Regions from separate parts of the Exiguobacterium sp. s26 genome, predicted to be linked through region 2. Evidence: riboswitches for the same ligand, from Rfam matches in the RefSeq annotation. Region 2 holds a riboswitch; the other holds the start of a gene.

Region 1 (5,247 bases), on a different contig from region 2:
GTCAGACAGCGTTCCCCCGAAAAAGCTCATGAACAGACCCGATAGCGCCGAGATGGCGAACACCGTCCCGATGACACTCGCCGAGAAACCGAGCGTCGCGAGATAAATCGCAAAAAACGGCATAACAAAAAATGTCGACAGCCGGGCAAAAAATGTGCCAAACAAGACACCCAGCGTCAGCGGATGAATGTGTCGTATGTTCATCCGGATCCCCCCTTTTCCTACATATATGTAGTGTACTTCTATTGGTGAACCAAAACTACTCCAAATAAAAAAGGCCCGGGATAGCCCGGGCCTTGACGAAATTATTGTTTGACCGGTACGACCGCACCTTTGTACTCATCCAAGATCCACTGTTGTGTCTCTTCTGACGTGAGGACTTCAAGGAGTGCTTTGACGCGCTCATCATCTTCGTCGCCTTCACGTGTGACGATCAAGTTGACGTAAGGTGAATCTTCGCCTTCGAGAGCGATTGCGTCTTCGAGTGGGTTGAGGCCGGCATCAATCGCGTAGTTCGTGTTGATCAGGACCGCGTCCCCTTCACCGTTGTTGAACGCTTGCGGGAGAAGTGCCGCTTCGACGTCCGTCTTGAACTCCAAGTTTTTCGGGTTGTCGACGATGTCTGAAACCGTCGCGTCCGTTGTCTTGCCTTCCGCGAGTGTAAGCAAGCCTTCAGATTGAAGCATCGTGAGGATACGTCCGTGGTCAGCGACCGACGAGCTCATGATGATTTCCGCGCCTTCTGGAAGCTCATCGAGTGACGCGTAGTCTTTCGAGTACACACCGATCGGCTCGATGTGAACGCCGCCGGCTGAAGCGAATTTGTAGTCTTTGTTTTCAGCCATTTGCGACTCGAGGTACGGCTCGTGTTGGAAGTAGTTCGCGTCCAACTCCCCGTCTGCGAGCGTCTTGTTCGGGAGGACGTAGTCTTGGAACTTCTTGATTTCGAGCGTATAGCCCTTCTCTTCGTATTCGTCTTGGACGTGCTCTAAAATCTCAGCGTGCGGGACGTTTGATGCGCCGACGACGAGTGTCTTGTCATCGCCTGAACCTGATTCTGAATCCCCACCGCCGCAAGCCGCGAGAATCGTAAGTGCTGAAGCTGCCGTTAAACCGAGTACTGTTTTCCATGATTTCATTATAAAACCCCTCCAAATTTTCTATTTAGATTAAGCAGAACGCTTATCAATTACAGATACGAGTCGATCGCCGATGAACTGAATGACGAAGACGATGACCAAGATTAAGACGGTCGCGACGAACGTGACGTCACTTTGTGAACGCTGGAATCCTTCGAGGAACGCCAAGTTCCCGAGTCCTCCACCGCCGACGACCCCTGCCATCGCCGTGTAACCGACGATCGCGACGATCGTGACCGTGATGCCTGACACGATGGCCGGCAATGCTTCTGGGAACAACACTTTATAGACGATCTGCCATTTTGTCGCACCCATCGACTCAGCCGCCTCGATGACGCCGCGGTCGACTTCGCGAAGCGCGAGCTCGACCATCCGCGCATAGAACGGGGCCGCACCGATGATCAGTGCCGGCAGTGCTGCCGTTGACCCGAGCATCGTCCCGACGACGAGTAACGTGAACGGGATGAGCAAGATAATCAAAATGATGAACGGGATCGACCGGAAGATGTTGACGACCGCGCTGATGACCGTGTAAATCGGACGGTTCTTCATCATGAGCGGCTCGTTTGTGACATATAGGAGCATCCCGAGGGCGAGACCGATGACGAACGTCGCGGCTCCGGCGACGAGCGTCATATAGAGCGTCTCCCACGTCTGTTCTAACATGACTTGCCAATCTACATTAGGAAACATCGCTTTCTACCTCCACTTCCACTGCCTGTGATCGGATTGAGGCGATGGCCCGCTCGACTTCAGCCGGCTCTCCGATCAATTGGATGAATAATGTCCCGAGGGCACCGACTTGTGACTGCGTCACGTTTCCGCCGATGATGTTGAAGCCGATGTCATGCTGCTTCAACACTTCCGACAGAATCGGTTGTTCGGCCGTCTCGTTCAAGAATTTGAGCTTGACGATTTGACCGCTCGGATAACGAGCTTTCAAATGTTCGAACGTGAGCGACATGTCTTCGACCGCGCCGATCTGTTTGACGAACTCTTTCGTGATTGGCTGTTCCGGGTGTTGGAACACGTCGGCGACTTGCCCGGTCTCGACGACCTTTCCGGCCTCCATGACGGCGACACGGTGACAAATCTTTTGGATGACGTGCATCTCATGGGTGATGAGGACGATCGTCAACCCGAGTTTCTTGTTGATGCTGACGAGCAGTTCGAGAATCGAATCCGTCGTCTTCGGGTCGAGTGCGCTCGTCGCTTCATCGCAGAGGAGCACTTCTGGATTCGTAGCGAGCGCACGGGCTATCCCGACTCGCTGCTTTTGGCCGCCCGATAGTTGTGACGGATAGCTGTCTTCTCGTCCGGCGAGGCCGACGAGCTCGACGAGTTCTTGGACGCGGCGTTTGCGCTCGCTCGCCGGTACCCCGATGAGTTCGAGCGGGAAGCTGATATTCTCAGCGACTGTGCGCGACCATAACAAGTTGAAGTGTTGGAACACCATCGAGACGTTTTTACGTACCCCGCGTAGTTCCTTTGGTGTGAGCTTCGTCAGCTCGCTGCCGGCGACCACGATTTCACCGCTTGACGGTGCCTCGAGTCGGTTGAGCAAGCGGATGAGCGTCGACTTCCCCGCACCTGAATATCCGATTATTCCAAAAATTTCGCCGCTTTCGATTGTAAGCGACACATCATCGACCGCCTGGACCCGACCGTTTTTCGTGTCGAACCATTTGGCCACATTGCGTAATTGAATCAATCCATTTCCCTCCTGACAACAAAAAAAGTACGCACGTTTGAGCAAACGTGCGTACTTTATCGTACGGACAACGATTGCTCTCATCTTCCAAGGTTCTCACCTTGCTGGAATTAGCACCATTTCGGATTGCTCCGCGGTTGCTGGGCGTCATAGGGCCAGTCCCTCAGCCTCTCTTGATAAGAGTGGTTGCGTATTCGATTAGCCTTATCATAGCGACATATTATTTTCATGTCAAACTATTTTATGCGAAAAAATAAAAAAGGTGCCATCCGAGGATGACACAGAACGTAGCACCTTGAGTCACTGAAGGACAACCCATAGATGAACCTCTTTTGCCCGATCAGAGCATTCATCCTTATATGGGGGATTTTTACCCAACCATCACTCGGTCTTCGAACGGACCATGCAATTACGCGACCGGTGCCCCGACGCTTGATTTTTTTGGGGGACAATCGAAGGGAAGGTCCACCTGAAATCGCGTAAGCTCATGCAGCGGTTGTTCGAAAACGTCTTGATGACGGGAAAATCTCGTCCTATGTTGTGTTCAAGTAAGATGTTGTAATGAATATATCATTCGTGAACTTTCTGTGTCAACTGATTATTTAAAATTTTCAGATTATTCTAATCATCCTATCTCATTTAACGAAAGATAGGACGTGCTGGACGTTTTGAAACGCGTACAAACGATCGCGAACTTGGCCATTCTCCAGCTTCAATAGCGCCGGGACACTCATAACCTGATATGCCTCGAGCTCGTTCGGGATAAAGTTGGCATCGCGTTTTTCAATCTTCAATTCTGGGTCGACCGCCTCGACGACCGAGAGCATCCGCTCGGCCACGGCGCATGTACCGCACATTGGGGCGTATATATATAAGAATCCGTCTGTCATCATTTTGCTCACCTCTCTTCTAAGTATATGAATCCGGCCCAGTCGGTTCAAAAGTTGTGCTCAAATGGAAAATTCTGAACATTTCAACATTTCTTGTTGACGCTCAGCAGAAAGAGGCATAGTATGGTCATTAACTTTATCGCTTTTGTACATAACAGCAAACCAGTAGAAAAGGACAGGTGAATCCCCAATGACGGAAGAGAAGCTTACCGGAAAACAATTTTTAATGAACGTCTTGAACGGCCTCAGTCTTGCCATTCTCATTGCCCTCATCCCGAGCGCTTTGCTCGGTGAATTAACGAAAGCCATCTTGCCGTATTTTCCGTCCTTGCAGTTCATCTTAGATGCGACGACGATTGCGATGCGCCTCTTACCGGTCATCATCGGTGTCGCCGTCGCCATGCAGTTCGGACGCTCGGCGCTCGAGGCCGGGACGATCGGCATCGCGACCCAGGTCGGAAGTGGCGCCATCCGCATCGAGGAAGGAGCGTTCCTCATGGCCGGAATCGGTGACGTCATCACGGCCGGTGTGACGGCCGCTCTCGCGACGTTCCTCGTCATGCAGTTGTCGCCACGCTTGAAGACATACACGGTGCTCGTCTTGCCGATGACGGTCATCGTCGTCGCTGGAGGTATCGGGGCGTTCCTGCTCACATACATCTCACAAATCACGACGTACGTCGGAACGATCATCATGACGATGACGGAACTGCAGCCAATCGTGATGGGCATGTTGATCGCGATGGCGTTCTCGCTCATCATCGTCTCACCAATCTCCACGGTCGGGATTGCCACAGCGATCAGCCTGTCTGGTGTCGCTGCAGGGGCCGCCAACCTTGGCGTCGTCGCTGCCGGCTTCGGTCTCGCCATCGCTGGCTGGCAGATGAACGCGACCGGAACGTCGATCGCCCACTTCCTCGGCTCACCGAAGATTCAAATGGCGAACTTCGTCCGTCGTCCGATCATGATGTTGCCGGTACTCGCCAATGCGGCCATCCTTGGAGCGCTCGCAGGTATCCTTCGGATTGAAGGCACGCCAATCAGTGCCGGATTCGGCGTCTCGGGTCTAATCGGTCCGGTCAACGCCTTGCATTTGATGCCGGGAGGATTCGCGCTCTGGAACGTCATGCTTGTCGTCGTCTTGTTCGGGCTCATCCCAATCGCACTCGGGATTCTGTTCTATCGTTTGTTCAACCGGACGTCGCTCATCGAGCCTGATCATTACCGTCTCGACTTCGATTAATCAAAAAGACCCGGCTTCTCGTAAAGAGAAACCGGGTTTTGTTTAGCCTTGAATCATCGCTTCGTATTCTTCGGCTGACATGAGCTTGTCGACGTCTGACGCGTCGTTCAACTCGACTTCGATCATCCAAGCGCCTTCGAACGGTGCTTCGTTGACGAGTTCTGGTGAATCGGCAAGTGATTCGTTCACTGCTGTGATTTTCCCAGAGATCGGTGCGTAAAGCTCTGATACGGTCTTGACCGATTCAACCGAACCGAATGGCTC
Region 2 (5,247 bases):
ATCGGTCGCCGCCGTCACTTTCCACGGGCTGCCGTCCTCTTGCATGAGTTGAAGGTCTTCGTCACTCAAATCGATGCCATAGACCGAAATTTCATCGCGTCCGGCCTGTTTGATGGCACGGCTCGCCCCTTTGGCGAACTCGTCCCACATTGCGAATACGGCATCAATCTCGCCTTCCGGATACTTCTTCAAAATCGCTTCCATCTGGCTCTGTGTGTCGAGCGCCGTATTGTTCGTCGCCGAACCGAACTTGGCGACTTCCGTAATGCCTGGGTAGCGTTTCAAGAACGCATCATAAATCGTGTGGCGTCGTTCCATCGGTGTGAAGCCACCGACCCAAATCGTGACGATTTTGCCTTCGCCGTCCAAATCTTCAGCGAGTGCCTTGAGCGAACGCCAGGCGAGCGAATAGTCGTCCTGGTCGATGACCGTCACCCCGTCGTTCGTCAAATCGTTGTCGAACGCGACGACTTTGATGCCTTTGTCGAGTGCGCGTTGGACTGGTTCTTTCAATGCATCGGCGCGGCCATGGTCAATCAAGATGACATCGACGCCTTGCGTCGTCGCCGTGTCGACATAGCTCGCCATCTTCGATAGGTCGTTGTCGGCGTTGTACACTTTCACGTTGCCGCCGAACGATTCGACTTGTTCCGTCACCCCGTTGATATACTGCGACGAGAACGTCCCGATCGACATCTGCATGATCAGGGCGACATCGATCTCTTTCGGCAACGTCCCGTTCGAGACCGAGACGGGTTTCGTCTCCGGCGTCTTCTCGGCCGGCTTCGATGGGGCCGCTTGCTCGTTCGTGCAACCGACGAGCGCCAAGACGAATGTGAATAACAAAATCAATAGTTTTTTAGACATGAATCGTTCCCCCTACATGATATGTGATGGCGGTCTCTGTCGGCTCGAACACACCCGCCTCGGTGATGAGTCCGGTGATGAGGTCGGGCGTGGTGACGTCGAACGCCGGATTGAAGACGGTGATGCCGACGGGTGCCGTCGGTTGACCGCCGATATGTGTCACTTCTGACGGGTTCCGCTCCTCGATCTCAATCGTGTCGTCCGCCGTCAAATCGAACGTCGAATGCGGCGCCGCGACATAGAACGGAATGCCGTAATGTTTGGCGAGGACGGCGAGTTGCAACGTGCCGATTTTATTGGCGACGTGCCCCGTCCGTGTGATGCGGTCGGCTCCGACGATGATGGCGTCGACTCGTTTCGACTGAATCGTCCAAGCCGCCATATTGTCCGTGATGAGCGTCACGTCGATATCGGCCCGATCGAGCTCCCAGACAGTGAGGCGTGCCCCTTGCAGGAGCGGTCGCGTCTCACAGGCGAAGACGTTGAAGGATACACCTCGTTCTTTTCCGACGTAAAACGGTGCGAGCGCCGTACCGTAACGCGATGTCGCGATGGCACCGGCGTTGCAAATCGTTAACACGTTCCCCCCGGCCGGCAACACCGTCAGTGCATGCTCGCCGATGGCCCGGTACGTATCGACGTCCCGGTCGTACAAAGCGATGGCGCGGCGTTTGATTTCCTCGGCAATCGCCTCAAAATCATCCCCGACATTTAAATCAAGGAGCGATTCAATCACGTTTTGCAGATTGACCGCTGTCGGCCGGGTCGCAATCAAGCGGCGTCCGACGAGGTCGAGCCGACGCGTGAAGTCCGGGTCATCGACTAACCGTCCCGCTTCTTTGGCGAGGACGAACGCCCCGAAGTAAGCGATGGCCGGTGCGCCGCGGACTTGGAGCGTCTCGATGGCATGTTCGGCCTGTTCAAGCGTCTCGATTGTCACGTAACGCTCTTCATGCGGCAACAACGTCTGGTCCAATACGATGAGTTCGTCTGTCTGTGAATGGAAACGGATGTTTTGGACCGTCATACGCGCACCCCCGACAGGAGTGTCACCAAGTCGTCAATCGATTCGACGCTGTGGCGTTCTTTAATGAGCGCTGTCCCGAGGGCGAGCGCGTCACGTTTTCGTTCGAGCCGCGTCGCTTCCGGCAATGTCTCGAGATCGGCGACACCGGCCAGTCCGACGGCACGGCGAATGAGTTCGCAACCGGCGTAGCCAATCGTGTCGCTGAAGACCGTCCGCAACAACTCGTCGACGAAACCATCCGTATTGAATGGCTCGACGGCGCGCTCAAAATTAGCCCGAAACGTCTTCTCGAACGTCTCCCACACCGTCAAGACGTCCGTGAAACGCTCGAAGCGTTTGAGCGGGTCATGGAACGTCGACAGCGTCAAATGGGCGATGATTTGGCCGAGGTCGAAGCCGAACGGTCCGTAAAATGCGAACTCTGGATCGATGATTTTCGTCTCTTGTTGAGTCGCGAAGATGCTGCCCGTATGTAAGTCTCCATGCAGGAGTGCCTCATGTTTCGTGACAAACCCGACTTTCAATTTCGTCACCTCGACCTTGAGCGCCTGGTCTTGCCAAAGGCGTTCGACATCTGCTCGCAGCGCCGTCTCGATGTTGTTCGACTCCGCGTCTTTGAACGGATCGGTGAAGATGAGCTTCTCGGTGATGTCACACAGTTCCGGGTTGTAATAGTCACGTTCAATCCGCTTCTTCGCGATCGGTCCAGCTGCGTAATCCGACGTCGCAAACAGCGTCTCGCCCAAAAATTCACCGACATGACGGGCGAGTTCCGGGTAGCTCTCCCCGTTCAAATAGCCGGTGCGGACAATCTCATAATCAGATAGATCTTCTATAATCGTGTAAGCGAGTGTCCGGTCGCTGCCAAGGACAGCCGGGACGAACCGAGGCGCGACAGTCGCAAACTCACGGAGTGCCAACTGTTCAATCCATGCCCGCTCGAGCGTGAGCGGCCAGCTCTCACCGACGACTTTGGCGTATGGGAGCGCTTGTTTGACGATCAGGCGCTGTTCGCCTTGGCGAATCCGAAACACGAGATTCAAGTTGCCGTCCCCGATCTCCTCGCACTCGGCGATTCCTTCTTGCAAGTATCCTAATTGACGGACGTGCTCGACGACGGTCTGTTCTGTAAATGGTTGATATGACATGATGTTTTCCCCTTCCTGTACGTTGCCCACAAAAAAAGCCCCTTTCTCCGCGAGAAAGAGGCACAGCCAAAATGGTTGTTCCTCTCATCTGTCAGACATTCGTCTGGTGGATGTAGCACCGTGCCTAGTGGTCGGTTGCTGCGGCGTCATCGGGCCAATTCCCTCTGCCAACTCGCGATAAGAGTGTGTTATTCGATTCGGTGAACTTATGTGATGAATATTACGGACTCGACGTCACGATTGTCAACGTCATTTTCTCGACGCAACTCCGTCTTTTTTTGTGCATATATGGAAACAACTTCCCAAAATATTTTTTTTGGAAAAAAAGGAATTGACGACATGATGATTCTGTGCAAAAATTCAATTAAATTTCACAACTTCAAATCACATTCTTATCAAGAGCAGACGGAGGGACGAGCCCGATGATGTCGCAGCAACCGACCAGAGATGGCACGGTGCTAATTCTTGCAGCGAAAGCTGAGAGATAAGAGTTCATTTTTTATGATGACCTCTTGCCTCGGCATGGGGTCATTTTTTGTTTGCCTGGAAGGAGGAACCATATGAGTATCACTGCCACATATGAAATCAAACGAACGGACGCGGTCGCGACCGTCGCCGACAAAATCGCCCTCGAGCTGACGGTCGGTACTTGGACGGAGCTGCCTCACTTAGAGCAAGAGCAGTTACAGGCGTATCGCGGTGAGGTCGTGTCGACCATACATACGGATACGACGAGCCGCTTCACAATCCGCTACCCGTTACATAATGTCAGCCCTGACTTTTCATCCATCTTGACGACGACGTTCGGGAAACTGTCCCTCGACGATTCGATTCGGTTAATCGATTTGACGTTGCCCGAGACGCTCGCCCCTCATTTCAAAGGCGCCAAGTTCGGGGTCACTGGAATTCGCGAGTTACTCGGTGTTCATGATCGCCCGCTCGTCATGAGCATCTTCAAAGGTGTCATCGGCCGTGACCTCGCGTTTCTCGAGCAGCAACTCCGCGATCAGTTCGCCGGAGGCATCGATATCGTCAAAGACGACGAGATTTTATACGACAACCCGCTCACCCCATCGCTCGAACGGGCCCGGATCGGAGCGGACGTCATTCAAGCCCACTTCGAGGCGACCGGGAAACGTGTCCTCTACGCCATCACGCTGAGCGGCCCCGTGTTCGGTCTACGTGACCAGGCGCTCCGTCTCATCGAGGCAGGTGCGACAGCGCTCCTGTTCAACGTCTATACGTACGGTCTCGACGCACTGCGCGAACTTGCGAACGATTCAGACATACGCGTCCCCATCTTGGCACATCCGGCCTTTGCCGGCGCCTTGACCGGATCAATCAGTCATTCGCTCTTACTCGGTAAACTCCCACGCCTCGCCGGGGCCGATTTAACGCTCTTCCCGTCTCCGTACGGCTCCCTCGCGACACCGCGTGACGAGGCGTTCACGATTCGTGACCAGAGCGCCGAACCGCATTGGTCGAAACCGATTTTACCGGTCCCGTCAGCCGGGATTCATCCAGGACTCGTCGCCGATATCATTCGTGATTTCGGGACGGATGTCGTCATCAACGCCGGCGGTGGCATTCACGGACACCCGGACGGCGCAGCCGCCGGGGCTCGTGCTTTCCGACAAGCGATCGCTCACGTTCTCGGCCAAACCGAAGGACAGACGGACGAGCTCGATACCGCGTTGAAGGCGTGGGCGTCACGATGACGGTCCATATCCTCTGCGACTTCGACGGGACGATCACGGCGGAAGACAATATTATCGCGTTGATGAAGGCGTTCGCCCCGCCGGCTTGGGTCGAGTTGAAAGATGCGGTCCTCGAGCAACGGATTTCGATTCGCTCCGGTGTCGGTCAACTGTTTCAACTATTGCCGAGCGCAGATGCCCCGGCCTACCGTGATTATTTGTTGGAGCGCATCACGCTCCGCCAAGGGTTCCCGGCATTTTTAGAAGAAGTTCGGGCCCATGGCTGGAAGTTTGACGTCGTCAGCGGCGGGATGGACTTCTTCGTGCAGCCGGTCTTGGACGGGCATGTCGCCCCCGAGCATATCTACTGCAACGTCGCCGACTTCTCCGCTGAGACGGTAACCGTCGCTTGGCCACACGCTTGCGATGAACAATGTACGAACGATTGCGGCTGTTGCAAGCCGACGCTCGCTCGTCGCATCGTCAATCCCGCCGACCGCTTGATCGT

The links. A riboswitch is a leader RNA that binds a small molecule or an ion and turns the genes downstream of it on or off. The one in region 2 is predicted to bind S-adenosylmethionine.
Region 1: another riboswitch for S-adenosylmethionine. It lies ahead of KNP82_RS01620 (methionine ABC transporter ATP-binding protein); the one in region 2 lies ahead of KNP82_RS08150 (2,3-diketo-5-methylthiopentyl-1-phosphate enolase).

What each region holds. Positions count from the first base shown of each region.
Region 1 covers NZ_JACSLS010000001.1:323,307-328,553, reverse strand. Annotated here, with positions in the region: gene KNP82_RS01635 (MDR family MFS transporter) at 1-204, opposite strand, end outside; gene KNP82_RS01630 (MetQ/NlpA family ABC transporter substrate-binding protein) at 306-1,139, opposite strand; gene KNP82_RS01625 (methionine ABC transporter permease) at 1,170-1,832, opposite strand; gene KNP82_RS01620 (methionine ABC transporter ATP-binding protein) at 1,822-2,850, opposite strand; SAM riboswitch class I at 2,928-3,033, opposite strand; gene KNP82_RS01615 (thioredoxin family protein) at 3,486-3,743, opposite strand; gene KNP82_RS01610 (PTS sugar transporter subunit IIC) at 3,931-4,983, shown strand; gene gcvH (glycine cleavage system protein GcvH) at 5,026-5,247, opposite strand, start outside.
Region 2 covers NZ_JACSLS010000004.1:207,395-212,641, forward strand. Annotated here, with positions in the region: gene KNP82_RS08135 (sugar ABC transporter substrate-binding protein) at 1-867, opposite strand, end outside; gene mtnA (S-methyl-5-thioribose-1-phosphate isomerase) at 860-1,894, opposite strand; gene mtnK (S-methyl-5-thioribose kinase) at 1,891-3,042, opposite strand; SAM riboswitch class I at 3,124-3,226, opposite strand; SAM riboswitch class I at 3,432-3,533, shown strand; gene KNP82_RS08150 (2,3-diketo-5-methylthiopentyl-1-phosphate enolase) at 3,603-4,760, shown strand; gene KNP82_RS08155 (2-hydroxy-3-keto-5-methylthiopentenyl-1-phosphate phosphatase) at 4,757-5,247, shown strand, end outside.